One region of the Vreelandella sp. ssv genome, then DNA from elsewhere that is predicted to be linked to it. Evidence: predicted binding sites of a transcription regulator. Region 1 holds the regulator's gene; the other holds the start of a gene.
The links. The regulator PhoB, encoded in region 1, activates phosphate uptake and scavenging genes when phosphate is short. The targets are predictions, from matches to a motif close to TGTCATANNNNTGTCANA.
Positions count from the first base shown of each region.

Region 2: a site for PhoB is predicted at 7,874-7,891, ahead of phnD (phosphate/phosphite/phosphonate ABC transporter substrate-binding protein). Genes of this name have one in related genera too.

Region 1 covers NZ_CM182545.1:4,179,167-4,193,749, reverse strand. Annotated here, with positions in the region: gene AC5TBW_RS19240 (DUF3100 domain-containing protein) at 123-941, shown strand; gene AC5TBW_RS19235 (hypothetical protein) at 928-1,422, shown strand; gene AC5TBW_RS19230 (M20 aminoacylase family protein) at 1,433-2,590, shown strand; gene AC5TBW_RS19225 (NAD(P)-dependent oxidoreductase) at 2,533-3,612, shown strand; gene AC5TBW_RS19220 (aldehyde dehydrogenase family protein) at 3,609-5,174, shown strand; gene AC5TBW_RS19215 (VOC family protein) at 5,250-6,125, shown strand; gene epsC (serine O-acetyltransferase EpsC) at 6,137-6,898, shown strand; gene AC5TBW_RS19205 (LysR family transcriptional regulator) at 6,895-7,812, opposite strand; gene AC5TBW_RS19200 (hypothetical protein) at 7,893-8,249, opposite strand; gene AC5TBW_RS19195 (HU family DNA-binding protein) at 8,249-8,521, opposite strand; gene AC5TBW_RS19190 (NAD(P)/FAD-dependent oxidoreductase) at 8,649-9,839, opposite strand; gene AC5TBW_RS19185 (chorismate--pyruvate lyase family protein) at 9,877-10,500, shown strand; gene ubiA (4-hydroxybenzoate octaprenyltransferase) at 10,536-11,429, shown strand; gene phoB (phosphate regulon transcriptional regulator PhoB) at 11,553-12,242, shown strand; gene phoR (phosphate regulon sensor histidine kinase PhoR) at 12,245-13,543, shown strand; gene AC5TBW_RS19165 (hypothetical protein) at 13,844-14,152, shown strand; gene AC5TBW_RS19160 (hypothetical protein) at 14,370-14,583, shown strand, end outside.
Region 2 covers NZ_CM182545.1:284,169-298,751, forward strand. Annotated here, with positions in the region: gene AC5TBW_RS01350 (DUF1853 family protein) at 1-711, opposite strand, end outside; gene AC5TBW_RS01355 (PepSY domain-containing protein) at 847-1,326, opposite strand; gene AC5TBW_RS01360 (PepSY domain-containing protein) at 1,473-1,832, shown strand; gene AC5TBW_RS01365 (response regulator transcription factor) at 1,908-2,582, shown strand; gene AC5TBW_RS01370 (sensor histidine kinase) at 2,579-3,955, shown strand; gene AC5TBW_RS01375 (metallophosphoesterase family protein) at 3,971-5,890, shown strand; gene AC5TBW_RS01380 (bifunctional diguanylate cyclase/phosphodiesterase) at 6,064-7,812, shown strand; gene phnD (phosphate/phosphite/phosphonate ABC transporter substrate-binding protein) at 7,963-8,940, shown strand; gene phnC (phosphonate ABC transporter ATP-binding protein) at 9,019-9,864, shown strand; gene phnE (phosphonate ABC transporter, permease protein PhnE) at 9,861-10,718, shown strand; gene phnE (phosphonate ABC transporter, permease protein PhnE) at 10,763-11,578, shown strand; gene AC5TBW_RS01405 (histidine phosphatase family protein) at 11,614-12,243, shown strand; gene AC5TBW_RS01410 (C40 family peptidase) at 12,313-12,786, shown strand; gene AC5TBW_RS01415 (putative bifunctional diguanylate cyclase/phosphodiesterase) at 12,865-14,583, shown strand, end outside.

The DNA of each region.
Region 1 (14,583 bases):
CATACGTAGTTCTCACCCCCCACAATAATAGAGTGTTCTAAAAAATAGCGCACTAAAGCCCTATGATTGAAACGGTAACCTTTCGATACTCGGAGTGACACTAAAAAAACAGGGACACTTCAATGGATCTCAAGCTACTGCTGGACTGGCGTCTCCACCTGACGGTGATTGTGACGTCGATGTTTGCCGAGTGGATAGGTATTGTGCGCATTCCACTCGGGCCGGGAACACTACTATTACTCCCTTTGCTTTACGCCTTTATCATCGGCGTTATCTTCAACCCCCACCTTTTTTCGGCCATGGGCAAGGTGATACCCAAGCCGGTCAGCAATGCGGCAGGCCCGATTATCCTGATTGCTATTTTGCCGTTTATTGCCAAGTTCGGTTCTACCATCGGGCCCGCGATTGAGCAGATTATCGCCGCTGGCCCCGCGCTGATACTCCAGGAACTGGGCAATCTCGGCACTATGCTCATAGCGCTACCCTTTGCTGTCGTAGTTCTCAAAATGGGGCGTGAAGCGATCGGTGCGACTTACTCTATCGCCCGCGAACCCAATATTGCCATTATTTCAGACCGTTACGGGCTGAGAAGCCCTGAAGGTATCGGCATTATGGGCGTTTACGTAGTGGGCACTATGTTCGGCACGCTCTACTTCGCCTTAATGGCGGGCTATATCGCCTCGCTGGATATTCTCGATATCCGTGCTCTGGCCATGGCCTGTGGGGTAGGCAGTGGCAGTATGGTGGCGGCGTGCTCGGCAGCCTTAGCCGAAGCGGTACCGGCCTCTAAAGACGAGCTGCTCGCCTTTGCAGGGGCAAGTAATTTGCTCACTTACGCAACCGGTTTGTATGTTTCGCTGTTTATTGCGTTACCGGTGACCGAGTGGATGTATACGCGCCTGAAAGGCTCTCGCCAGGAGGTTAGCCATGAAAACTCATGAGAATACGGTGGATCAGTTCGATGCCGAAGCGCTCAAAGAGCTGCGCCCTGAAAACCAGTTAGGTAAAACGGCGCTGGTGCTAGCGGCGGTGTGTGTAGCGGCATGGTTCAGTAATGTGGTTAACGGCTCACCATTGTTAGATGCGCTGCCCGGCATGCTGATTCTGTATGTCATGGTCATTATTGGCTTGGTCATCGGGCGCGTATGCCCTTTTTACCTGCCCAGCGTGGCTTGGGTATCGTTGATTAGCATTATCGCAACACTACCGTTCTTCCCGGGTAATGGCTGGATCATCGCACGGCTGGCGGAGGTGGATTTCTTGGCGGTGGTCACGCCGGTATTGGCCTACGCAGGGCTGGCACTGACCGGGCGTGAGTTTGCCATGTTTAAGCAAACCGGTTGGAAGCTGGTGATCGTGGCCTTACTGGTATTCACCGGCACCTTTATCGGCTCTGCTGTTGTCGCTCACATAATGCTTTAAGGATAAGACGATGACTGCCCCAGTCAATTTACCGGATTGCGAAATATTAGAAGCGTGGCGACACGACTTCCACCAGCACCCTGAAACGGCGTTTGAGGAACACCGCACCAGTGCACGTATTGCGGCACTGCTGACTGAGTGGGGCTTTGAGGTCACCACCGGGATTGCCGGCACGGGTGTGGTAGCCGCCCTGGATGGTCAACAGGGTCAGGGTAAAACCATCGGCCTGCGGGCCGATATTGACGCCCTGGATATTCGTGAAGAAACACAGCTGGACTACGCGTCGCAAACGCCTGGAAAAATGCACGCCTGTGGCCACGATGGCCACACGACCATGCTGCTGGGTGCCGCCTGGGCGTTAAAGCAGCAGCCGGACTTCAAAGGCCGGGTGGTATTTATCTTTCAACCCGCCGAAGAGAGTGCAGGTGGTGGGCGAGTGATGGTCGAAGAGGGCCTGTTTGAGCGGTTTCCCATGGATGCCGTGTACGGCCTGCATAATTGGCCCGGCCTGCCGGTAGGTGAGGCAGCGGTGCATGACACCGATGTGATGGCGGCTTTCGATATTTTCACCTTAAAGCTGATTGGCAAGGGATGCCACGCCGCGATGCCACACTTGGGCATCGATACGGTGCTGGCAAGCTGTCAACTGATCAGCCAGTTGCAAGGCTTGGTGAGCCGTGAAACGCCACCGGACAAGTCGGCGGTGCTGAGTATTACCAGCATTCACGCCGGGGATACCTTCAATGTGATTCCCGAGCAGGTCGAGCTACGCGGCACGCTGCGCTGCTTTGATATGGCGCTTAAGGAGCATTTGGAAGCGCGCTTTAAGCAGGCGATTGGCAGTTTGGCAGAGTTTCACGGCTTAGCCGTTGAGCTGGATTACCAGCGCTGCTACCCGGCGACTATTAATACACCGGAACATGCCCAGCAATGCGCCACGGTGCTGGAAGACTTGCTCGGCAGCGACAACGTCAAGCGTAACCCGCCCCCAAGCATGGCCTCTGAAGATTTTTCGTTCCTACTTGCTGAGCGTCCAGGCGCCTATATCTGGATGGGCAACGGCGAAGATTCCGCTTCGCTGCATAACCCCCGCTATGACTTCAACGATGCATTGTTGCCGTTGGGCGCGCGCTACTGGGTGAAGCTGGTAAGAGCACTGCTCGTCTAAATCGCCACCTTTTCCTCAACGACAAGCGTTATTCGCTCTCTGATGCCCACTGGGTAGGGGAGTGTCTACGCCAAAAATCAACACCGAACGCGGCGTCTCGTTACCAAAAAAGCGCTGTAGGGAGTTCTAGTATGTCTTTAACCATTACCGTTATCGGGCTGGGGCAGATGGGCGGCAATATGGCGCTCACCCTCCAAGCAGCAGGGTTTGAAGTCACCGGCAGCGATGTGTTTGAGCAAGCGCGGTCGCGTTTAGCGGCTCAGGGCCTGGCGGTGGTAACGCCCGATGCGCTGCCCGCTAGCGATGTGTATCTGCTTTCGCTACCCACCTCTGCTCATGTCCGTGAGGTGATTGAGCAATCCCCTGGCTTACTCACTCTGGCGCCGAAAGGCAGTGTGATTGTCGATACCTCCACCAGCGATCCTGCCGTTAGTCGAGTATTAGCCGAAAAAGTAACCGCAGCGGGTCTTCATTGGCTGGACGCCCCCGTCAGCGGCGGCCCCAAAGGCGCTGCCAGTGGCAAACTGGGTATGTTGTTAGGTGGCGATGAAAGCACTATCGAGCGGGTATTGCCGATGCTGGAAGCGATGTCAGCTAAGCGCACCCATGTGGGCGGCCCTGGCAGCGGCCATGTAGTGAAACTTGCCAATAACTACCTGTGTGCCGCGCACTTGTTAACCACCTCCGAAGCCGTGGCAATGGCTGCCAAAGCCGGTGTGGATCCCGCCGCCTGTTTGGCGGGCATCAATAGTGGTTCCGGGCGCAGCGCCATTAGCGAGGTGAACTTCCCCGAGTGGGTGCTGAGCGAGCGCTTCGATTCTGGTTTTACTTCCGGCTTGATGCGTAAGGATCTGCGCCTGGCGCGGGATGCCGCTGATCAATTGGATATTCCCTTACCGCTGCTGCAAGCCGTGGTCGATGCCTGGCACGCGAACCCCGAACAGCCAGCTGATAGCGATGACTTTAACCATATCACCACGCCGATATTAGCGCGTGGCAGCCAAGTGGAGGGCAACCAATGAACTCACTTAGCCAACATGCCTGTGTCCATCTTGCTGAACTGCTTGAAGGTTTCGGCTTAGCCGCTGCCACGCCTTTAAGTAATTGGATTGATGGCGGGTTAGTCGCAGGAGAGGGTGAGGAAATCACCCTGAGCAATCCGGCCACCGGCGAAGCCCTGGTGAGCTATCGCGATGCGGGTGCAGCGCTGATTGAGCGTGCTACTCAAGCGGCTGCGCATGGGCAACGTGAATGGATGGCGTTAACCGCCAGTGAGCGTGGGCGACGCATGAATGCGGCCCTGCGAGGGCTAGAGGGCCATGAAGAAGCGCTGGCGCAGTTGGAAAGCGTCGTTGCCGGTAAGCCGATTCGCGACTGCCGCGCTGAAGTGGGCAAGGTGCGTGAGATGTTCGAGTACTACGCGGGCTGGTGCGACAAGCAGCACGGCGAAGTGATTCCAGTGCCGACCTCGCACCTTAACTATGTACGCCATGTGCCTTATGGCGTGGTGGGGCAAATTACCCCTTGGAACGCGCCGATGTTTACCTGTGCCTGGCAGCTGGCCCCGGCTATTGCGGCGGGCAACGGCGTAGTATTGAAGCCTTCTGAACTGACCCCCTTCTCATCGGTGGTGATTGCCAAGCTGCTTGAAGGCTCTGGAAAGCTCGGTCAAGGGCTTCCTAAAGGGCTGATCAATATCGTCAACGGGCTGGGCAAGTCGACTGGCGCCGCGCTGACCGATCACCCCACCATCAGCAAGCTGGTATTCGTGGGCTCTCCCCAGAGTGGCCGTATGATTGCCGAAGCGGGCGCACGCCGGTTGGTGCCCAGCGTGTTAGAGCTGGGGGGCAAATCTGCCAATATCGTCTTTGCCGATGCCAAGCTGGACGAAGCCGTCGCCGGTGCCCAAGCGGCCATTTTTGCCGCCGCAGGGCAGAGCTGTGTGGCGGGCTCACGGCTGTTGATTGAGCGCTCGGTGTTTGAGCAGGTCACCAGCCGTTTGGCCCGGGCCGCGGAACAGATTGCGGTCGGCCTTCCCAGTGATGAAGCGACGCGCATGGGGCCTTTGCAGAATCGCCGTCAATTTGAGCAGGTTACCCGGATGATTGAGGCCGCCGAAGCGGCAGGTGCGAGAGTGTTAACGGGTGGCAAGCGTCCCGAAGGACTGCCAGACGGGGCCCACGGCTATTTTATCGCCCCTACCGTGCTGGTCGATGTCACGCCAGAGATGGAGATCGCTCAGCAAGAAGTGTTTGGTCCGGTGCTGATCGCCATGGCCTTTGAGGACGAAGCCGAAGCCATTCAGCTCGCCAACGAAACTCGCTTTGGTTTGGCTGGCGCCGTTTGGAGTCAGGATGTAGCGCGGGCGCATCGTGTGGCTGGGCAACTGCGTGCGGGCACGGTATGGATCAATAGCTACAAGGCGATCAGCGTGATGTCGCCGTTTGGTGGCTTTGGCGATAGCGGCTTCGGCCGCTCCAGTGGTTTGGACGGCCTGCGCGAATACACGGTAGCGCAAAGCGTCTGGGTGGAAACCGCGCCAGAGGCTAGCGTCGCGTTTGGCTACGGTAGCGGCGTTGGGTGATTGTCCTATGGCACCTGACGATATTGATCTAACCAGCTGGGGCGCTTCGCTCCAGCATCGTGAGGAGGTACTGCTATGAGCTTTGGCATTGATCACCCTTTAATCGCGGTAGCCGATTTAGATGTAGCGGCCGAGCGTGCGGCAGCATTGGGTTTTACCCTCAACCCGCGCCACAGTCACCCCTGGGGTACCGATAACCACCTGCTTTTTTTACACAATAATTTCATTGAATTGATTGGCATTGCACATCCGGAGCTAACGACTTATCGGGATAGCAACGGCTTTCAATTTGCAAAAGTGGTGGAAGATCGTTTAGCCGTTGGCGAGGGGATCGCCATGGTGGCATTAGAAAGTGAAGCAATGTCGACAGATCATACGCTGTTGACGATGCGTGGTTTTGCAGCCCATTCACCTATTGAGTTTCGCCGTATGGCGCATCTTGCCAGTGGTGATGTAGAAGTGGGCGTCGCGCTAAATATTCTGCATAACCCTGTGCAGCCTTTTCTTACTCAGTTCTTATGTCAGCAATTACGTCCTGATCTGTTTCGCACCGATCCTACCCTTGAGCAGCACGCGAATACGGCAACGTCGATAACCGATGTTTGGTATGTGTCAGATAACCCTGCCCGAGACTTGGAGCACTTTCGTCGTATCCATGGTGATGAAGCGATTCAAACGCAAACGGGAGGGTTTAAAATCCACACCGATAAAGGGAATTGCCATTTATTAAGCGACTGGGCCATAGGTGAGCACTTTGAGGTGCTGGCAGGGCTTCCGTCGGTGCCCTCCAGGGCGGTGGCGCTGACAATGGCCTGTGAAGATATTGCCGTGGCGATGCGTCACTGGCAGGCGCATACGCTACCTTTTTTGCCACTGAACGCTTATGAGGCCGATATACCGCCGGAGGTACTGGGCGGCACAGTGCTACGTTTTTCTCAAACCAGCGTGTGAGAATACCCATCATGACCACGACTTCAGGTACAGGCATTCACGCAATGAGTGACCATAGTGCACTCTGGCAGGCGATTCAGTCAGCCGCTCTTGAAGCCTCCCGGTCGCAGCCGCTATTAGCGGATTTTTACCGCCATGCTGTGCTTGATCATAGCGATTTTGCGTCGGCACTTGCCGTTGTGATCGCTGAGACGCTCTCCTCACCCCATATTCCGTATGCAACCGCGCTGGCAGAGATACGCGCTGTGCTTGCAGAATATCCGCTGATCGTTGAGTCCGCACTGGGTGATTTGCGGGTGTTACTACAAGAAGACGCTGCCATCCCAGAGCCTTTTACACCGCTGCTCTTTTTTTCCGGTTATCGAGCACTGCAGTGTCATCGCGTCAGTCATGTCTGGTGGACAACCGCTAGGAAAAGTATGGCGAGCTATCTCCAGTTTCGCTGTAGCTGTACATTCAGCGTGGATATTCATCCTGCGGCGCGTATTGGCAAAGATATCTTTATCGACCATGGAGCTGGCATTGTGATTGGCGAAACCGCCGTCGTGGAAGATGGTGTCACCCTTTTTCAGGGCGTCACATTAGGGGGAACGGGTAAGCTTGATGGTGATCGTCACCCCAAAATTAGGCGGAATGCTTTTTTGGGTGCAAACGCCGTTGTGCTCGGCAATATTGAGGTTGGTGAGGGCGCTCGAATAGGGGCTGGCGCTATTGTGACTAAGAGCGTTGCTGCAGGCGTCACGGTTGTTGGTTTGCCCGCATCAGCACGCTAATTCGCCACATCGCGAAAGGCCTGCATCCAACGCTGTAAATGGCGTAACAGCAGAATGCTCGCTTTTGGCTGTTGCCTGCCTACCCGCGTGACCATGTGGGCCTGGGAGCGCTGGAACAGCGGATTATCAACCGGGCGCGCCACTAGCGTACCAGCTTCCAAATCGTGTGCGACAGCAAAGGCAGGCAGCAGGGTGATGCCCATGCCGCTGCGCACATACTGTGCTAATACCACCATTGAATTGGTATTCATTGCCATGCGCGGGACTATGCGTGACTGCTGAAATGCTTGGTCGACCATTTGACGCACGCCATGGGTGGTGTCCCACATGGCCATTGGCTGATCGCTAAGCTGAGTCAGCGTGATCGGTGCCGTTTGGCTGGTCAAAGGGTGGTTGGGCGGCAGAATAGCCATGAGTGGCTGAGGAGTAGATGACCAAAAGCGCAGCTGAGGATGGGTACGCTCATGGAACATCAAACCGATATGACTGTGATCGCCGACAATGGCGTTAATTATGCCCGAGGTACCCGCGGTATGGATGTCGAGTTGGATACCCGCATAAAGCTGGATAAATTCATGCAGCGGGGAGGCGACTAAGTCGCTGACGAAACCTTCTCCTACCGTAAGGGATATTCTGCCGGTTTCCATGCGCTGGTAGGACTCAAGAGAGGCAATAAAACCTTCATCAAGGGCCCCACGACGTTCGCAGTATTCAAGCAGCATTTCACCGACCGGGGTCGGTGAAATGCCATCACGCTGACGCTCCATGAGCGTCGCTCCCAAGGCTTCTTCCAGCAACACGATCTGCCGACTGACTGCCGAGGGAGCGATATCCAAGCGCGCTGCAGCACGCCGAACCGAGCCAGACTCAAGGGTAACGCGGAAGTACACTAAGCGTTGATGAGGGATGTCCATCGATAGCTGTTATACCCCTGCTTTTTCTTGGTCTAAATATGTTTAGCCTGAATTGTTACCCTAATGCCAATCAAGAAGCGCTACAGATACTTGAGCAGTTTCTGCAGCTTATTCATATCGGCGGAGTCGCCTACTAAGCGCACATTGCCACTCATCATGCCGTCAAGAAAGGCCTGCTGGGTTGGCTTTTTGAGCACTTTTAAGGCGGTATCCTGATCACGGAAACGTAGCTCAAGGTCCAAGTCCACGGGCAGCCCTTTACCAGTGCTGATGCCTTTCGGCGTCATGCGGTAGTAGCGAGCAATGCTTAAATCTTCCGTGGCAATTCCCCAGTCCAGACCGCGCATACGCTCTAGCTGTTCACGAAAGCGCGGTTTGCGGCGCAGGGCGCGTTTGAGCAGTACGCCCAGCAGCCACAGCGTCAGCTTGAGCTTCATTAGGAAACGGCGTCCTTAAGTCCTTTGCCTGGCTTAAAGGCAACATTTTTGCTGGCCGGAATCTGCAGCGGAGCGCCGGTTTGCGGGTTTTTGCCGGTACGCGCTGCGCGCTCACGCACCGTAAAAGTACCAAAGCCGATCAGAGCGACATCTTCGCCTTTAGCAACGCTATTAGTGATTTCATCCAGAATAACATTCAGGACCTGGCCTGCTTTATCTTTGGACAGGTCGGCACTTTCAGCGATAGCAGCAGCGAGTTCAGGTTTGCGCATAAGGAATCTCCCTTTAGTAAACAATCGAACTTTTAATAAAGAATCGAACGTAAAGCAAATGCATGTTGTTAGGTGCGTCACCAACAATAGGTTAGCTTTTCTAGCCTAGTCGTGAACGCGACGAAAATCAGCCTAGCAGCGTAGGTGCTGCTCTGGAAAGCTCCACTTTCCTTCTCACGCAGCCCCCTGTCAACGCAAAACCAATCAAACGTCCGTCTTTATTTTCAGCTAACGCACTGATATCACCCCCTTCGCCTTCAATTCGCCACCTTTCAGGTGGGGTGGTTGGCGGGTAGGCGACGACTGGCAGCAGAGGTGTTTTAACGGTGACAGGCCAAGCGCCAAACCTGACGGGCGTTGGGGTGCCCGTAAGTGTAGCTGCCAGCGCCTTGGCGCTCGCTTGCAGCGGTTGTACATACATGGCGTTGACCCCGTCAACGCAGGCCACATCACCTAAGGCGTAAATATCAGGGTGGGACGTACGCAGTTGGCGATCCACCTCTATGCCGCGAGGCGAAACGCTGAGACCTGCAGCTTCGGCAAGTGTCGAGCGGGGGGCTAGGCCGGTTGCCATTAGTACGATGTCAGTGCTGACGATGTCGCCGTTATCCAGCTGTAGAATGGTGTTTTCATCATGGCGGAGTGCTATGGACTCAATCGATCGACCAAGGTAAAGACGGATACCTGCTTCGCTAAAGGCATTGCCTAGAGCATTTCCTAAGGGGGGCGGCAGCAACCGAGGCAGCAGGGTTCCTTCGGGGGCAATGACGCTGACGTGATGACCCCCGGCATGCAGGTCATTCGCAAATTCGCACCCCACTAGCCCGGCGCCCACAATTGCCACCCGTGCAGGGTCGTGGCCTAATGCTTGATGAAAGCGACGGTAGTCGTCTAAGTCATTGATAGTAAAGCAGCGCGAGGCCACGCTAGAGTCAATGCTGAAGGGCAGCCGTGGTGCAGCGCCAGTGGCTAATACTAGCGTGTCGTAGCTAAGCACTTGGTCTTCTTCAAGAAGGATTGAGCGGTTATCCACATCCAGTGCGCGAACTGGGGTGTGGATAACCACTCGGGCTTTCAATTCATTGCCAAGCTCTGTGGCACTCCGCTGTGCTAATTTATCGGGCGGCAGAGCTTTGGCAAAACCAGTAGATAGAAGAGGTTTGCTGTAGTCATCGCCGCTGTCTGCAGTCACTAGCGTCATTGAGCGTTGGTCGCCTAAGCGGCGCAAGGCGCGGGCAAGGCCAATCCCAGCCATACCAGTACCAATAATGACCAGCGCAGCGTGGGACGAAGAGAGCTCTGGTTGTGATGTGGGCATGCAGACACCAAAAAGTCGCTGAAACAAAAGCCTGTTAATGCCGCATGTTACACTAGCCGGCCCGTTTATTGCCCTGGAGAACTTGGTGACGCCTGCAGCTTTTCGGCAAACTCCCCTCTTTTCGCGCTGGCGTCCCGTTGCTGCTGCACGGCCTGCCATGAGCCCTCCCTGGTGGCAGTGGGTTGCCTCTACCGACTCATTAACCGCTCGCTTAATTGCCGCGGGTGATGAGAAACAGTTTCGGGTTCGACTGTTACGCCAGGGGGTCGGCTGGCCTCGACCTGATGAGGCTCAGCTACTTGGTATTGGCGCCAAGCGTTACGCATGGCTGCGTGAAGTCGCGCTGTGCTTAGATGAAACACCGTGGGTGGTGGCGCGGTCAGTTGCTCCGCTTACGCAGTTAAAGGGCCAGCGTTTGGAAGGATTAGGTGAGCGCTCGCTGGGTAGCTGGCTATTTCGACAACCCGGTTTAGTGCGTGGACCGGTCGAAGCTACGTCTCACCCCCCTCAGTTTGCTAGTGTAAATGGAATCGACAGTCGCTGCGCTTGGGGCCGGCGCTCAGTTTTTCATCAGGGCTATAAGCACGGTGGGTTATCGTTACTGGTTCAAGAGTATTTTTTGCGGGCGATGGCGGATGAACTTGATTTGCCGTCGCGCTAGGCTAACAGCTGCGTTTTATTTTTCGTGAGGTAAGCATGGATCGTTCACTGTTGCGGCCGAAGGGATGGTCTCGCGTAGCAGATTTTTTACAGTTGATGCGCCTGAATCGACCCATTGGCACGTGGCTGTTGATGTGGCCGACGCTTTGGGCGCTTTGGTTTGCCGCTGAAGGGGTACCAGGCCGAAATACCCTGCTGATTTTTATTGCGGGCGTTTATGTCATGCGGGCAGCCGGATGTGTGGTGAATGATTATGCAGACCGTCATTTCGACGGCCATGTGAAACGCACTAAAAGCCGTCCGCTCGCGACGGGCCGCATTAGTGAAACCGAGGCACAACTGCTGTTTATTGGGTTGGTCGCCGCGGCATTTATTTTAGTGTTACTGACCAATTGGTTTACGGTTTTACTCTCGCTGGGCGGTGTGCTGCTGGCCATTATTTACCCTTTTATGAAGCGCTATACCCACTTTCCACAGGTGGTGTTGGGGGCGGCATTCTCATGGGCGATCCCAATGGCTTTTGGCGCCGTGTTGGGCCATGTGCCGCTGGAAGCGTGGCTGCTTTTCGGTGCAAATGTGCTGTGGACGGTGGCCTACGATACCCAGTACGCCATGGTCGATCGCGACGATGATATAAAAATTGGTATTAAATCGACGGCTGTGTTGTTTGGTAGGGCAGATCGCTTAATGATTGGTTTGCTGCAGGTGTCCACGCTGATGCTGTTGGCATGGGTTGGGTGGCGAGTCGGTTTAGGTGGATTTTTCTGGTTGGGGCTTGTCGCCATGGCAGCGACTTTTCTCCACCAACAGCGGTTGATTCACCACCGTGAGCGAGATGCCTGCTTCCAGGCGTTTCTCAATAATCATTGGTCGGGTTTACTGATTTTTGCCGGTATTGCGCTAAGTTGGTGGCCGGTGGCGGGTCAATAGAAGCCATTGTCATGTAATTGTCATCAAGTCATGGTGTTATCGTCACTGACATGTCATTGAATTGTTTTTCTTTGAGCTAGTTTTCTTCGAGCTAATTCTTTTTGAACACCGTGAGGCTCTGGTATGACCGCCAAGACCGTTCTGATTGTCGATGATGAGTCGTCGATTCGCGAAATGATCGCGGTCGCGCTGGAAATGGCTGACTATCGCGTGCTCGAAGCAGATAACGCCCAGGATGCTCATGCCATGGTCGTCGACCACCAACCGGATTTATTGCTGCTTGACTGGATGATGCCCGGCACCAGCGGTATTGAGCTAGCTAGGCGCTTAAAGCGCGAAGAAGCCACGGCTGAAATGCCCATTATTATGCTGACCGCTAAAGGCGAAGAGGATAATAAGATTCAAGGGCTTGAAGCCGGTGCAGATGACTATATCACCAAGCCATTTTCTCCCCGAGAATTAGTGGCACGGCTAAAAGCGGTGCTGCGTCGTGCGACGCCACGTGGCGTTGAGGACCCGATTGAGATTAATGGCCTGCTGCTGGATCCGGTAAGCCACCGGGTAAGTGCTCACGGCAAAGCGCTTGAAATGGGTCCAACAGAGTATCGGTTGCTGCAGTTTTTTATGACCCATCAAGAGCGCGCTTACACGCGTAGCCAACTGCTTGACCAAGTATGGGGTGGCAACGTGTATGTCGAGGAGCGCACGGTCGATGTGCATATTCGTCGCTTGCGCAAAGCGTTGGGTGATGTGCATCAAAATCTGATTCAAACGGTTCGGGGCACCGGATACCGTTTCTCTGCACGGGTGTAAATGTGCGCCTATGGAGCCGTGAACTGTGGCGACTAGCGTGGTTGGCCACGCTAGGAACTTGTCTGGGCTGGTTATTGGGCTCAGCAGGGCTAGGGCTTGCGGCAGGGCTTGGGGTATGTCTGTTTTATCATTTGCGGCAACTACGCGAACTTTATTTGTGGCTGACTCTTCACCCTCACGACGAGCCGCCTGCCGCTCGTGGCATGTGGGGCGAGTTGTTTGATCGTTTATACCGCTATCAGAAAAGCCAACGTATAACGCAAAGCAGGCTGCGCTCTACTTTAGCGCGTATTCAAGAGTCGTCAGAAGCGATGCGCGACAGTGTGGTCATGCTTGATCGCCACGGTGATTTAGAGTGGTGGAATAGCGCCGCCACCGCCATGTTGGGGTTACAAACTGCCCATGATCGGGGCCAACACATTACCAATCTGCTGCGCGATCCAAGTTTTATTAGTTACTTCAATGCGCGCAACTATAGTGAACCTCTAACGCTAACCTCACCCATTGATGAGCGCCGCATCTTGCAGTATCAAATCACCCTCTATGGTGACGATGAGCGGCTAGTAATGGCACGAGATATCACCCGCTTGCATCGCCTTGAGCAGATGCGGCGTGATTTTGTCGCCAATGTTTCCCACGAGCTACGCACTCCTCTAACGGTACTTTCCGGTTATTTAGAAACCTATAGCGATATCGCTGATCAGCTCCCCCCGCGACTTGGTAAAAGTATTCACCAAATGCAGGAGCAGACACAGCGAATGCAGAACTTGGTCAACGATTTACTGCTGCTCTCGCGCTTGGAAATCGATCAGGGCGGTAAAGACCATCACCCGTTGCCCCTGGGCCCTTTACTGCAAAGCATCTGTGCTGATGCGCTGGCGTTGTCGCATCAGCGGCATACTATTACTGTCGCACTCGAAAGCGATGCACGTCTGCTGGGTAGTGAGCAGGAGATTCGTAGCGCCATTTCTAACCTCGCTTTCAATGCCGTTCGCTATACGCCAGCAGGTAGCCACATCACATTGCGCTGGAAAGCTAGTGCGACAGGCGGCGGCTGTATTGATGTGGAAGACAATGGTGAAGGTATCGATCCCGTTCATATTCCCCGGCTAACCGAGCGTTTTTACCGTGTCGATAAAGGCCGCAGTACCACTACGGGTGGCACAGGTTTAGGCTTAGCCATTGTTAAGCACGTATTGTTACGCCATGACGCGCAATTACAGATTGAATCCCATCCCGGTAAAGGCGCGCTATTCCGCTGTTCATTTCCCGCCTCTCGCCTTCTAGCGCCCAGTCAGTAACTTCGATGCACAATTCTTGTAGAGGTGTGCAATATTGGCATGCAAGATTGGTAAAACTTTGCTCATGTGCCATTTTTACACAGTATTTAACCTTGTCTAACGCTTATAATAGCTCTATATAATATATATTGTATTTATTTAAGTTGTTGATTTTTATGTTTTTAATATTTTATTTAGTCTTTCTGGCATACCCAATGCAAGTTATGAGATAGGAAAGATGACCGCAGGAAATGCTGGCTTGAAAATAAGCCTTTCTTTCTTAACCAAGCGGTATTAAACAGCGATCAGAGGTGGAATATGATGTCCAAGGATTTTCTCAAGAAAGCTGGTATTTTAGGTGTTTCTCTTGGCCTGATGGCAAGCCCATTAGCGTTTGCACAAACAGATGAAAACTCTGCAATTGATGAGAACCAGGGTATCACGGCAGACGAGCAGCCGATGGAGAGCCATTCTCAAGATTCAGCATCTGATGATTATGAAAAAGAAGATTTGACTACCGATCACGGTACTCAGGGTCCAGATACAGTTGAAGATCCAGAATCAATGGATACGGGTAGTGATGACGAAAACTCTCCCGAAGAAGTTGTTAAAGAAAACAGCGCTAGTTAATCTTTTTTAGATTTTAAGATATCTAGGAATACTTCCTCATTGGATGATGAAGTCAACAACGGGATGTTGTAAAAGTAAGGATGCTGTTTGATTCATGGATGAATCGATAGGAAATTAAAACGTTAGTCAGGGTAAATTCCAAGGTTGGAGACCCGCACAAGGACTGGAAGCTAACGTTAGTTATTACCTATAGCCTATTCAGATATCAGGCCCCGCTTTGGCGGGGCCTAATTTTTGCTGTCTGTTTTATACAGATTCCAGCTACTTCAATTTGCTACCTACCTACCTACCTACCTACCTACCTACCTACCTACCTACCTACCTACCTACCTACCTACCTACCTACCTACCTACCTACCTACCTACCTACCTACCTACCTACCTACCTACCTACCTACCTACCTACCTACCTACCTACCTACCTACCTACC
Region 2 (14,583 bases), 390 kb from region 1:
ATGGTCTGGCGTCGCGCCTTCGGGCGCTGGCATTGCAGCATGCCAGGGGTAGTAAAGTACGCCGGGCATCGCCAGCCGCTGGGTTAGCTGTTCGCCTAAACGCAGCGCAGAAACCCCCAGGTCCCGTGGCATAAGCCAATGCGCTAGGGTTTCCAGCGCTGGCGCTGTAGTGGAAAGGAGAAGCTGGTGCCGTCGTAGGTGAGAGCACTTAAGCGCTAGGCTGTCTAACCCACCGGGGCCAATCCAGCGGCTTTGACTATTGGCGGCCCCAGGCCCTTCAGGCAGCCCCAGGTAGAACTTAATAGCGACTTCTAAATGTATCGGCGCCGGGTTGTCACGGGTTCTGTACAGCATGTCCAGCTCACCCAGGGTGTTGCGCTGGCGGGTGATGCGCACATTCCGTGCGAGCAGCCGCGTATTCGGTGCGTGATCTAATAGCGTATGCCACAGGCGTTCGTGGTAATGGCCCATGCGCGTTGCGCGACTGCCGTTCAACGCGGTGAGTGGTGGTCGGCCAAGCTTAAGTAGCCAGGGCAGTAGCGCGTTCTCCAGCCCTAACTCTTTAATGGTGGGCCGTCCTCCACAGGGAATCGGCGGAGGAAGCGCCACAAGATCAGGTGTGGCGACCAGCCAGGCCAAGTCTCTTAGCACCGACGCCGTGTTGCCGAGTGCTACTTTCTCCAGCGCGCCGTCAACGCCTTCGTTCAGCAAAGATATCTCCTCAGCAACCTGATAACGTCGGCACGATCAATTTAGCGACATGATTTTTAGCTGCATAGTTTGGCAGCCTACCATAAACGCAGCGGGCTCCCCTTAGGGAGCCCGCAAAGCGATTAGCTGGAAAAATTAATCGCGGTCAATTTGAGTCACTTCGGAAGAGCCCTGACGCACGCTGATTTCTAGCTCACGGCCATCGTCACCGCGGCCTTCGATATCGATGATGCCGCTTTTATCGATATCGAGATCTTCAAACTCAACCATACCCTCCTGGCTAGCGACGTCCAGTGCTTGACGGATATCGTCTTCGCTCATACCCCAGGCACCGGTAATCAGGCGCTCACGTTGCTCTTGCAGCGTTTCACCGTTATCGAGAGAGAATTCCACATCGGCGTACCACTCATCGTCCAGCCAACCTTCTACCTCTACGCGGCCACGGCTTTTAATGCTAACTTCTTCGTAGTGGCTGAAACCGTAGTCATTGGCGTGGGTCAATACGTCATCAATGCGATCCATCGGCAGCGAATCGTCGGCCTGCACACTTCCTGCCGCCGCGGCAAGCAGCAGAGCAGAGGTCGGGATCAGCAGCATTTTTTTCATGGTGTTCATAGCAAATTCCTTCTTTACGTATCTGTACGAAAACGAATAAACGGCATTCAGCGAATGCGACAGGGAATTTATACCACCACGAAACTTTCCTTAAGCTGACAAAGCTGTTCATCTAACGTTCATGTTGCCTTTGGCATGCTGACGCTATGAGTAAAATCCTACGCCACTTTAAAGCGCTACTGCGCAGCGTCCCTTGCCGCAACGTCACTGGGTTAGCCTTGGTGCTGTTGCTAGCGGGTAGCGCAGTGGGTGACCAGCATTGGGGGTCATTGCACGGCGAGGTTAGCCGGGGCGAGGTCGTTCCGCTCGATACTATTTTGGACTGGCTGGAAGCTCACTATATAGGTGAGGTGCTGGAGGTTGAAGTAGAGCGTGAAGGGGGATATGTAGAGTACGAAATCAAGCTGCTTGGCCCTCAGGGCCAAGTCGTTGAGTTTGAATTTGATGGCCATAATGGCCAACTGATGTCTATTGAGGGTGTGCGTATTAATGATATGCGCCGTTAGGTGTCATCACACCCCGTATCGCTGCGATATCACGCTTTGGATTGCCAAGACGTTGTCGAAAAGGGTAGTTAACCAATGAAGTGTTTGCTGGTAGAGGATGACCAGGCGCTAGCGCGTGAGCTGAGCCAAGCGTTGCGCGACGGTGACTGGCTGGTGGAGCATGCGGCGACCGGTCAGGACGCTGATTTTCTAGTGCGTACTGAAGCTTACGACACACTGATTTTAGATGTAGGGCTACCCGATGGCGACGGCACACGCTGGTTGGCGGCGTGGCGGGAAGACGGCATAGATCTGCCTGTACTGATCCTAACGGCTCGTGAGCGGTGGGCGGATAAAGCCGCGGGTTTTACCGCAGGCGCGGATGATTATGTCACTAAGCCGTTTGAACCAGCCGAAGTGTTATTTCGCCTGCGTGCCCTTGTGCGCCGCAGTCATGGTCACGCCCACCCCGTGTTGAAAGTGGGCGAACTCAGTTTAGACACCCACACCCAGCACGTGACGTTGGCAGGGCGGCCGGTCGGCTTAACCGCGCAAGAAACCCGGCTACTTGGTTACTTAATGCACGCGGCACCGCGGGTGGTGAGTCGTACCGAGCTTTCAGAGCACGTCTACGACCGCGACCATGAACCGGACTCCAACGTGATTGATGTCCAGGTCAGCCGCCTGCGTCGTAAATTGGGCAGCTGGCGAATTGCCACCCAACGGGGCCAGGGTTATCGGCTATTAGAAGAAGAGCCCGCGACCGAATGAGCGCCAAGGCAGCGTGGCGTCATCAATGGCAAAGACGGTGGGCAAAGCGCTCCATCAGCCTGCGACTATTGCTGGCCGTGCTGGTGATGGTGGGGCTAGCGCTGCCCATTGCTGGCACGTTCCTCTCTCACCACTACCGTACATCCGCCACCCAGGCCTTTGATGAGCGTTTGGCCGCCACGCTTAACGTCATCATAGCAGGCGTGACGTATGACCGTTTAGCCGAGCAGTTGGTCCACGATCGAGCGCTGGGCGACCCGCGTTTCGAGAATGTCTACTCTGGCTGGTACTGGCAAATTACTGATCAGGGGCAGCACACGCTGGCCTCACGCTCGTTATGGGACCAGCGCCTGCCGGTGGTTGAAAATGAAAGCCTTAGCGCCCGCTCAATTAGCGGCCCTCGTGAGCAATCGCTGCGCGTGGTGGAGCGGGATATCTATCTGGCCCCGCTAGAGGCGCCGCTGCATATCAGCGTGGCCGCCCGGGACGTTGTGCTCACCGAAGATATCCGTGAATTTCAGCATCTACTGTGGGGTGGTTTGATAGGCTTAGGCGTAGTGCTACTCGGCGTGTTAGCACTCCAAGTCCGTTGGGGGTTGGCACCACTTCGCCGCATGCGTGCTAACCTCCACGACGTAGAGCAGGGCCGCAGCGAACAGTTAGATACCCATTTGCCGGAAGAGTTAGCGACGCTAGCCGCCTCAATGAACGCGGTGTTAGCCCGCGACCAACGCTTAATCGAGCGCGGACGCCATACGGCGGGTAACCTCGCCCATGCGCTGAAAACACCCCTGAGTGTTATGCGCCTACAGTTGCGCCAGTTACCTGAAGCAAAACGTGGTGCCTGGGAGGTTGAACTAGCGCGGGTTGATAGCGCGGTACGCCACCATCTGGCGCGGGCCTCAGCGGCGGGCGAAGGCGTGCGTTTTGCACCTATTGATTTACCCACTACCCTGGCACCACTGCTTAACGGACTCTCTAGGCTCGCCCAGCGGCGTGGTATTGTGCTGCGTCAAATCCTGGAACAGGAAATCAGGGTGCACATGGATGAGCAAGATATCCAAGAGCTGGTGGGTAACTTGATGGATAATGCATTGCGCTGGGCGCATAGCGAGGTCCAGCTACATGCGCAGGTTGACCGTCAGCAGTTGATCTTAACCGTTAGTGATAATGGCCCTGGCATGTCTGAAGCGGAGTGTCAGCAGGCGGTTCAACGGGGCAAACGACTAGATGAACAGCGCTCTGGCAGTGGCCTCGGGCTGGCCATTGTGACGGATCTTGTCGCCTTGTATAACGGCCAAATGCATCTGGATCGCGCCAAGGCAGGCGGGTTGGAGGTGGTTGTGAAACTGCCTGTTGTGGCACCTGGATAACGGATAACTGATTGGATGAATGACACTCATACGCTGCCCGATATTTTAGTTGGTCCCTTACTAAGACGCATCAGCACCACACGACTAGTGCTCTGGGTAGTGGCTTCCCGGGCATTGAATATGACGCTGATCCTGCGACCTGGGCAGAGTGATGCCGAATCGATAGGCTTGGCGCATCATTACCAGTGCATTCCCATCGGCCAGCACGCTTTTATCTATCTAATTGATGTTGAACTTGATTCACCGCTACCCTGCGATGAGCGCATCGAGTACGACCTGCAGGTAGAAACCCAGCAGGGCGAGTGGTGGGCTTTGCCCGAGTGGGCGCCGTGGCTCTGTTATGACGGTGCTGCCTACCCCGCCTTTGTGATTGCGTCACGGCATCACCGCCTGATGCACGGCTCCTGCCGCAAGCCTCATCACGACAGTGCCGATGGCCTGGTGCGCGCTGATAGCTGGCTTGCTGAGCAGCAGTCAGCGCCCACCGAGTGGCCCGCTTGGCTGCTGATGACCGGCGACCAGGTATACGCCGACGACGTGGCAGGGCCGATGCTGCGCGCTGTTCATGCGCTCATTGCAAGGCTGGGGTTGGTGGACGAGCGGCTGGAAGGCGCCACGGTCGACGATAGCCAAGCACTCTATCAATCGCCTGACAGCTACTACCGGCGAGCAGAGTTGCTGCCGGATGTGACCAGCAATGCTGCGCTGCGCGAGCGCTTCTTCGGGGGTGTTAAAAAACCGGTTTTTACCTCGGCCAATGCGCAGAACCACTTGATGACGCTGGCCGAAATGCTCGCCATGTACTGTTTGGTGTGGTCGCCGGTGCCCTGGCAAGTGATTGCGCCCGATGCCCCCGCTTTAGATAAAAAAGACGCCGAACTCTATCGCCAAGAGCAGGCAGTGATTGACGCCTTTGTGGCGGGCTTGCCCCAATGTGCAAGGCTGATGGCACACTTGCCCAGCCTGATGATTTTCGATGACCACGATGTGACCGATGACTGGAACCTGACGGCCGATTGGGAGCGCACTGCCTATGGACATCCGTTCTCTAAACGGATCATCGGCAATGCCTTAGTCGCTTATTTGCTCTGCCAAGCGTGGGGGAACGACCCAGATAAGCTAAATCCATTGGTCCATCACGCTTCAACACTCCTGCGTGATGACAGCCAACCCCTGGTATGTGCTGAGCAAGATGGCTTCATTGAGCGGGTGCTGCGTTTTCAGGGTTGGGAGTTTCAGGTTCCCGGCACGCCCACCTTAATCGTACTGGATACTCGAACCCGCCGCTGGCGCAGCGAACGCAGCCCTAGCCGGCCCTCTGGGTTGATGGATTGGGAGGCGCTCATGGAGATGCAGCAGGCGCTCCTGGGCGCCAAAAGCGCCGTGATTATTTCTCCCGCACCCATGTTTGGCGTCAAGTTGATTGAGAGCATTCAAAAGCTTTTTACCCTTATGGGTAAACCGCTGGTGGTCGATGCCGAAAATTGGATGGCCCACCGTGGCGCAGCCAATACGCTGCTGCAGATTTGGCAGCACTCCAAAACGCCCGGCAACTACGTGATTTTGTCGGGGGATGTGCACTACTCGTTTGTTTACGACATTGTGGTACGCCATCAGCGGCGTTCACCGCACCTGTGGCAGATCACCTCCAGCGGGGTTAAAAACACCTTTCCGAAAAACCTGCTGAATACCTTTGACCGCTTGAATCGATGGCTATATGCACCGTGGTCGCCGCTCAATTGGTTTACCAAGCGACGCAAGCTGAGCGTGCACCCTCGCGATCCTGATCGCGCCAGCGCCGGTGAACGGCTTTGGAATGCCAGCGGCATTGGCTTAGTCACACTGGACGAAAAGGGCCACCCTATCGATATTCGCCAGCTTGACGTCGATGGTAGTGAGGTGGTTTTTCCCCCGGCTGAAAAGCCGCTTACCTGAACGGCCCCGTTCTCGAACGCGACAGGGCGCTAACTGCCTGACTCAGCAGTGGATTGTCATGATAACGTCACGAAAATGACGCACGCTTGCCGCCTATCAATCACCTCCAGGGATGGTGCATTCCATAGGTACCACCACCATTGATTGGGGTGGCAGAATAGGGCAGCAGGCAAATGACCGCACAAGAATCGCAGTGGCTGAAAAAGATCATTGCAACAGAAGAGTTGCATGTTCTTTTTCAGCCCATTGTGGATGCTAGTCAACAGGCCGTTTATGGTTACGAAGCACTGATTCGTGGACCTAAGACCTCGCCGCTTCACTCGCCGTTACGACTGTTTGAAGTTGCCACCCAGGCAGGCAAACTGGTGGAGTTAGATATTCTCTGCCGACGGTTGGCGATTCACCGTTTTGCAGAACTTGAGCTGCCTGGCCTGCTGTTTCTTAACGTGATGCCGTTAACCATCGTAGAGCGTGATTTTCGCGAAGGTTTAACCCTTGGTTTTATTCGTGACAGTGGCTTGCCCCCGGAACGGGTAGTGATTGAGCTCACTGAACACGTGCCCATTCATGATTACGAGCTAATGCGCCAAGCGGTGGATCACTACCGGACGATGGGCTTTCAGGTAGCGCTGGATGATCTTGGCGCGGGGCACTCAAGCCTGCGCCACTGGTCAGAGCTGCGCCCCGATTTCGTCAAACTTGACCGGCACTTTATCTCCGGCATCGACCAGGACCCAGCAAAGCGAGAATTTCTTCGCTCGATTCTCGATGTAGCCCGCAGTCTGGATTGCCAAGTTATCGCCGAAGGGGTGGAAACCGCCGCCGAGCATCTCTGTCTATGGGAGCTCGACCGCGGGCTCGCGCTGCTGCAAGGTTTCTATTTTGCCCGTCCCAGCCAGCAACCGCCCTTAGAGCTCAATATGGTGTTGCCTGCGACCACCCAATTAAAAAGCCCCGCGGGGCGCACTGCGCGCTCGATTTTGCGGGCTATCGACGCCATCACGACAGAGTGCGCAGTGCCGGATATTTCCGAGCGGTTTCGCCAACAGCCCGGCTTGCGCTGTGTCGCGGTGCTAGAGAATGGTAAGCCCGTAGCAGTGGTGCGTCGCAATGCGTTTTTGACCCTGTTTACCAACCCCTACAGCCATGCTTTGTATGCCAAGCGCCGCGTGTTGGATGTGGCTGATGCACGCATGCTGGTGGCTGATGCCGATACGCCGCTCGAGGTTTTGAGCCAGCAATTGACCGATAGCCGGGATATTGAACAGGAGGACTTCGTCATCGTTAATGCTAACGGTGACTATCTTGGGATGGGCAATATTGTTGACCTGCTTCGTGAGATAACCGCTATTCAGGTGCGCCAAGCGCGCCATGCCAACCCGCTGACTGGCCTGCCGGGGAATATCCTGATTAATGAAACCCTGGCCGCTTACTTGGCTGCCGAGCAAGGCTTTGCAGCCGCCTATGTCGACTTAGATAACTTTAAAGCCTTTAACGATGCCTACGGCTACGCGCGAGGTGACCACATCATTATTTCACTCTCACGGCTGCTGCAGGCGCAGGTGGAGAATGCCGGTGGCTTTATCGGCCATATTGGCGGTGATGATTTTATGATGCTACTACCGCTCGGCCATTGGGAGAGCGTCTGTGACCAAATCTTACGCTCTTTCGAAGTGCTTGCGCCCGGTTTCTATGAAGAGGCTGACCGTCTACAAGGTGGGATTCTGATCGAAAACCGGCAAAACAGCGTGACATTTTTCCCTTTCGTTAGTGTATCAATCGCAGTGAAACCTATTTCTGACACCACCACCTGCAGAGCGCTGGACATTGCCGCTGAGCTGTCTGAATTGAAGCATCAAGCCAAAAAAATTCCTGGGAATAGTCTGTTTGTAGAGCGTCGTGGTAGTTGTTTGAGCCGCTAAAGCGCTATGTCATTAAAGAACCATATCATTAAAAAGCCATGTCATTTTGCGTTAGCCAAAACGTCACCAAGCAGTCATATAAATGCCGCGCCGTTGTCATCTGAAGTGGTCAGGATTGTCGCTATCTTTTAACAACGCGTTAGGTGCCCCATGCAGACATCCTCTTTAATTCATGCGCTTCCCCGTACTCTTATCAGCGCTGCCGTTGCCAGTGCTTTCGCTTTTGCTGCGGTGAATGCCTCAGCGGATCTCTCATCGCGTTATGTCGATAACGATGGCGATATGGTCGCTGATGCACCCAGCGATGAGTCTCAGTGGGTCGATCCCGAAACGCTAGTGTTTGCCTACACGCCGGTGGAAGACCCAGCGGTTTACGCTGACGTATGGTCTGACTTTCTGGAGCATTTAAGCGAAGCAACCGGCAAAAAGGTCCAGTTCTTCCCCGTGCAGTCCAATGCCGCCCAGCAGGAAGCGCTGCGCGCAGGCCGTTTGCACGTAGCCGGTTTTAATACCGGTGGCGTACCGGTTGCGGTCAACTGCGGTGGTTTCCGTCCGTTTGCCATGATGGCGGCAGACGATGGCAGCTTTGGTTATGAAATGGAGATCATCACCTATCCGGGGAGCGGCATTGAGTCTGTTGAAGACCTGCAGGGCCGCCAGCTTGCGTTCACTTCCGAGACCTCCAACTCCGGTTTTCGTGCACCGTCTGCCCTGCTGCGCTCCGAGTACGGTATGGAAGCGGGCGAAGATTTTGAAACCGCTTTTTCTGGCTCCCACGACAATTCCATCCTGGGCGTGGTCAACGAAGATTACGACGCGGCAGCGATCGCTAATTCCGTGGGCAAACGAATGATTTCCCGTGGCGTCGTCAGCGAGGGTGACTACGACATTATTTACACCTCAGAAACCTTCCCGACCACCGCTTACGGTTTGGCGAACAATCTGAACCCTGAGCTTGCCGAAAAAATTCAGGACGCGTTCTTCAGCTATGACTGGGCAGGCACCCCGCTGGAAGCAGAATTTGCCAACTCCGGTGAAGCGCAGTTTATTCCGATTACCTATCAGGAAAACTGGTCGGTTATTCGCACCATTGCCGATGCTAACGGTGTGACTTACGACTGCGACTGATCGATTGGGTAGACGCTACTGCTCGGCCAGGAAGGCTAACCTTTCTGGCCGTTTCGCTATACAGACGAGGTGGGAAAAATGTTAACACTCAGCGGCGTAGGCAAGCGCTACCCCACCGGGGATCGGGCGCTAACGGATATTGAACTCACGCTGCCCAAAGGACAGGTGATGGCGCTGATTGGGCCGTCCGGCGCGGGTAAAAGTACGCTTATCCGCTGTGTAAACCGGTTGGTTGAACCCTCCCAGGGCAGCATCCGCCTGGAAGGCACCGAGCTGACCAGGCTCTCAGGCCATAAGCTTCGCCACGCACGGCGATCAATGGGGATGATTTTCCAGGAGTATGCACTGGTAGACAGACTCACCGTGATGGAGAACGTGCTCTCAGGTCAGCTCGGTTATGTCGGTTTTTGGCGCAGTTTTTTGCGTCGTTATCCCCAGGAAGCGGTGGTCGAAGCCTTTCGGCTACTCGAGCGGGTGGGGCTTCCTCACGCTATCGATAAGCGCGCCGATGCCCTTTCCGGTGGTCAGCGCCAGCGTGTCGGTATCGCCCGGGCGCTACTGCAGAGTCCCAAGCTACTCTTAGTTGACGAACCTACCGCCAGTCTCGACCCGAAAACCTCGCGTCAAATCATGCGTCTGATTCGCGAGCTTTGCGCGGAGCGTGATTTGGCGGCGATCATCAATATTCACGATGTGGCGTTGGCTCAGCAGTTTGCCGACCGAATTGTTGGCCTGCGGGCTGGAAAAATTGTCTTTGACGGTCTGCCTAGCGAACTCACCAGCGAAATGCTCACAACCATTTATGGTGAAGAGGATTGGGACACGACTCCTGAGCCGATGGACGACGACACGGCTGACGATGCTTTAGAAGCGTCTTCTTACCCGCCTAGCCTACCGGCGATGGCCGCGGGGCGCGCTCGATGAGTGAATTGGCAGACGCACCGCTAACAGAAGGGCAGCCAGAGGGGCTGGTGCGCCAACAGGCTGCTCGACAGGGCCATTGGCGGCGCCTGCCGCTGATTCATAACCCACGCTTGCGCTGGGGGTTGGCGATTGGCGCAGTGGTTTATGTGGTGTTGGCGCTCTCCTCGGTAGACGTTAACTGGGCGCGGGTATCGGAAGGCGCGGCGCGGGCGGTTAATTTTCTGGGTGCTTTTATGCAGCCCGATTTTGCTAGCCGTCAGAGCGATATTGTGGCGGGCCTGATGGAAAGTTTGACCATGACGCTCACCTCTACGGTAGTGGGCGTTTTGTTGGCGATTCCTGTGGGCCTAGGGGCGGCGCGCAATATCTCACCCTTGCCGATCTACTTTGTGTGTCGCGGCATTATTGCCGTTTCGCGCACCTTTCAAGAGATCATCATCGCGATTCTGTTTGTGGTCATGTTCGGCTTTGGGCCGCTGGCGGGGATGATCACCCTGGCTTTTGCGACGATTGGCTTTATGGCCAAGCTGTTGGCGGAAGATATTGAAGACCTGGATTGGCGTCAGGTAGAAGCCGTGCGGGCCACCGGGGCAAGCTGGTGGCAAACCATGAACCATGCGGTTCAGCCGCAGGTTATGCCGCGTTTGATCGGGCTTTCGGTTTATCGACTGGATATCAATTTCCGCGAATCGGCGGTGATTGGCATTGTCGGGGCGGGTGGTATCGGCGCCACGCTGAACACCTCGCTAAGCCGCTATGAGTACGATACGTCTGCCGCGATTCTGTTGGTCATCATCGCGATTGTGCTGCTGTGCGAATACAGCTCAAGCCATGTCCGCCGCTGGACCCAGTAAACGCTTATTAGCCATCCCTGGCCTGTTATTTTTGGAGAATCGCGATGCCCGTATCTACTAACTGCCAGGGTCTGCCGGTTTGGCGGCGGCGCACCACCCGAGCCCAATGGCTGCAATACCTGGTGTGGTTGGCGGGTGTCAGCCTATTTCTGCTCTGCTGGAAGGTGATTTCCGATAACACCATGTGGGTGTTTGTCGAAGACGCTGGCCGCCAGGGCGCCGACCTGATTAGTCGCATGATGCCGCCGGAGTGGAGCTATGCCAATGTGCTCTGGAAGCCCATGTGGGACACGCTGAATATAGCAACGCTCGGTACCGTGATCGGCGTCATGATGGCATTTCCAGTGGCGTTTTTAGCCGCGCGAAATACGACGCCACACCCACTGGTGCGCAGTGTGGCACTAGTGGTGATTGTGTCATCCCGCTCCATCAACTCGCTGATCTGGGCGATGCTGTTAGTGACGATTCTCGGCCCCGGCGTACTCGCGGGCATTATCGCCATCGCGCTGCGCTCGATCGGTTTTGTCGGCAAGCTGCTTTATGAGGCGATTGAAGAGATCCACCCCACGCCGGTAGAGGCGATTAGCGCTACCGGCGCGAGTCGCATGCAGGTGATGAACTATGGCGTGTTACCGCAAATCATGCCTGCCTTTGCCGGGATTAGTGTTTACCGCTGGGATATTAATATCCGCGAATCGACGGTCTTGGGTTTGGTCGGGGCGGGCGGTATTGGTTTGCAGTTAAATGCCTCGATCAACAGCCTTGCCTGGGATCAGGTCAGCGTTATTTTCATTATGATTTTCGCTACCGTGCTGGTGTCGGAGTGGATTTCCGCACGCGTGCGCCACGCGATTATTTAACGCCGAGAGTGGCGCCCGCAGGCAAGGAGTCGAGTATGCGTTTTCCAGGTGCAGAGATCACCACCATTGACTTGTTACGCCACGGTGAGCCGGTAGGCGGGCGCATGCTGCGCGGCTCCACCGATCACCCGCTGAGTGAGACAGGCTGGCAGCAGGTGACGGAGGCCGTGATGCGGCATACGGTTGAGGGCCACCTGCCTTATGATGCGATTGTCACCTCACCATTAACGCGCTGTCGGGAGTTTGCGCTGTGGCTGGGCGAAGAGTTTGATTTGCCCGTACAGGTGGAGGATGACCTAGCCGAGCTGCATTTGGGGCAGTGGGAGGGTAAAACTCACGCTCAGGTATTTGCTGAGGAGGGCACCGAACGAATGAGTGCTTTTTGGTACGACCCCACAGCGGTGTCACCGCCGGACGGTGAAACCATCCAGACTTTCGATGCGCGCCTCGCTGAGGTGTGGCAGCAACTTATTGCCAGCCCGCCAGGAAAGCATGTGCTAATCGTGGCGCACCTATTTGTCTGCAATGGACTATTGCGCCAAGTGATTGAACAACCGCTTGCGCGGGTGCTGGCGATGGATTTGCCCTATGCGTCGATGAGCCGGGTGCGCCATGAGCGCCATTTACTGGGTGAAACGACCTTTGTGGAGTGGATTGGCCGTTAACTATTTATTGGCGGCTGGCATGCTTTGCGCCATCATGAAGGCACGTTGGCTTATCGGAGCGGCTGCCCCATGTTTTTGGCTCGTCTGTTGTTTCCTTGCCTAGTAATGCTGGTATTGGCGGGCTGTGCGAGCCGCGATCTTACCCCTATCGAGGCACCCCCCAATCGTGCGGGACTCTCTATGGAGCGCGCACTGATTCTTTCCCATGCCCAGCAGGCCATAGGCACGCCGTATCGTTTCGGCGGCAATACGCCGGCGGGGTTAGATTGTTCCGGTCTGGTGGAGATGACGTATCGTGCGGCGGGTATTCCCGTGCCGCGCACCGCCGACGAGCAGTTTCGCGCACTGCCCCAAGTCGAGGCGCCACGCCCTGGCGATTTGTTGTTCTTTGGCGACCGCCGCAAAGCGACCCATGTGGGTATTTACCGTGGCGATGGCCAGATGATTCATGCGCCTGGTAATGGCCGGGCCGTGGTCAGTGTGCCGTTAGAAATCGACTATTGGCAGGCGCGCTTTCTAGGGGCCGCCAGTCCCGCCCCTTAAGTTATTTCCTTTACGGCCGATAATGTACTGTGCGCTACAGCAACGGATCAATAACAACGACGAGGAGAGCAAAGACGTATGTATGAATCCTTGAATTTATCGAAGGAACAGTCTTTGTCTCAACAGTCCTCCCAGCCAACACCCGTACTACCCCTTTCAAAATCGATGCCGGCAGCGTTTGTTAGCAATACGTCGTCTCCCGCTGAGTCTGTATTTTGTTACGCCAACGAGGCGATCATTATTACCGATGCGGAAAATCGGGTGGTGGAAGTGAACCCTGCCTTTTGCGAGTTAACGGGGATTACGCTGGGCGATGTACAAGGCAAAACGCCTGAAGCGTTTAGCATTTTGCCGCTGGATGATAGCCGTACGACGCGGCTAATGCGCGAAGAGCTACAGCTGCGGGACCGCAGTAAAAGCCAAGTGAGCTATCGCAGCCACGATGGCCAGTTTTATCCTGGAATGATGTCGATTAATCGCGTGCGAGATGAGCATGGTAAAATTGACCACCATGTGATTGTGCTCGCCGACCTTTCGGCTATTCCCGCTCATGCACGCCATCTCAATCGGGAAGTCTATTTCGATGCCCTGACGGGGCTTCCTAACCTGCAACTGCTGACGCAACTGATTCAGGAGTCAATGCAGCACGCAGAAGCAAAGCAACTGCCATTGGCGGTGTGCTCGCTGGATATCGATTTCTTCAAAAACATTAATGATCGGCTGGGTTCGCCGGTGGGTGATGCGCTGCTTACTGCGTTTTCCCAGCGAATAAGCCATCTGCTCTTTGGTGATGATGTCTTGGCGCGGGTGGGGGGCGACGAGTTTGTGCTGTTACTCCACCACGGCATAGGCGATGATTTTTTTGAGAAATTGTTATCCACCATTCGCCAACCGCTAATGGTGGACGGGCAGAGTATTCACTTGACGGCCAGTTTAGGGGTAACGCTCTACCCTAACGACCACGTTCAAGGCGATGTTTTGTTGCGACACGCTAACCAGGCGATGTATCGCGCCAAACAGCGTGGTCGCGATACGTTTCATCTGTTTGATCCTAACCATGACCGTTTGCTGCAGGTTCGCCATGAGCAGCGTCAGCGGTTTATCGATGCGCTCAATCATAATGAGCTGTGCCTTTACTATCAGCCACAGGTCGATATGCGCAGTGGCAAGGTGGTTGGCCTCGAAGCGCTCATTCGTTGGCAGCACCCTGATGAGGGATTGCTGGCGCCCGGCCAGTTTTTGCCCATTATCGATACCACGCCGTTAGAAGTGAAGTTGGGTGAGTGGGTGATTGAGCGGGCGCTTTGCCAGTTGGCGGAATGGCATGCCCAAGGCATCACGCTACCCATTAATGTGAATATAAGCCCGACGCATTTATTAGTGAGTAATTTTAGCCAGCGCTTAGCGGAACTATTGGCACGTCATCCTGATGTCCCGCCATCAATGCTGAAGCTTGAAGTGTTGGAGAGCGCCGCGATGCATGATGTTCAGGCTGCGCTGCAGAATATGTCGCGTTGTCAGGCCTTAGGCGTAAGCTTTGCTATCGATGACTTTGGTACCGGGTTTTCGTCGTTAACTCATCTGCGTCAACTACCGGTCAACTTGATCAAAATTGATCAGAGTTTCGTGCGCGATATGCTTAGTGATCAAGATGATATGGCGATTGTGGAAAGCGTCATTTACATGGCTAATCGCTTTAAGCGGCCCATGCTAGCGGAAGGCGTTGAGACACTTGAGCATGCTAAAGCGCTAATGGCATTGGGGTGCGAGTTAGCACAGGGCTATGGCATTGCTCGC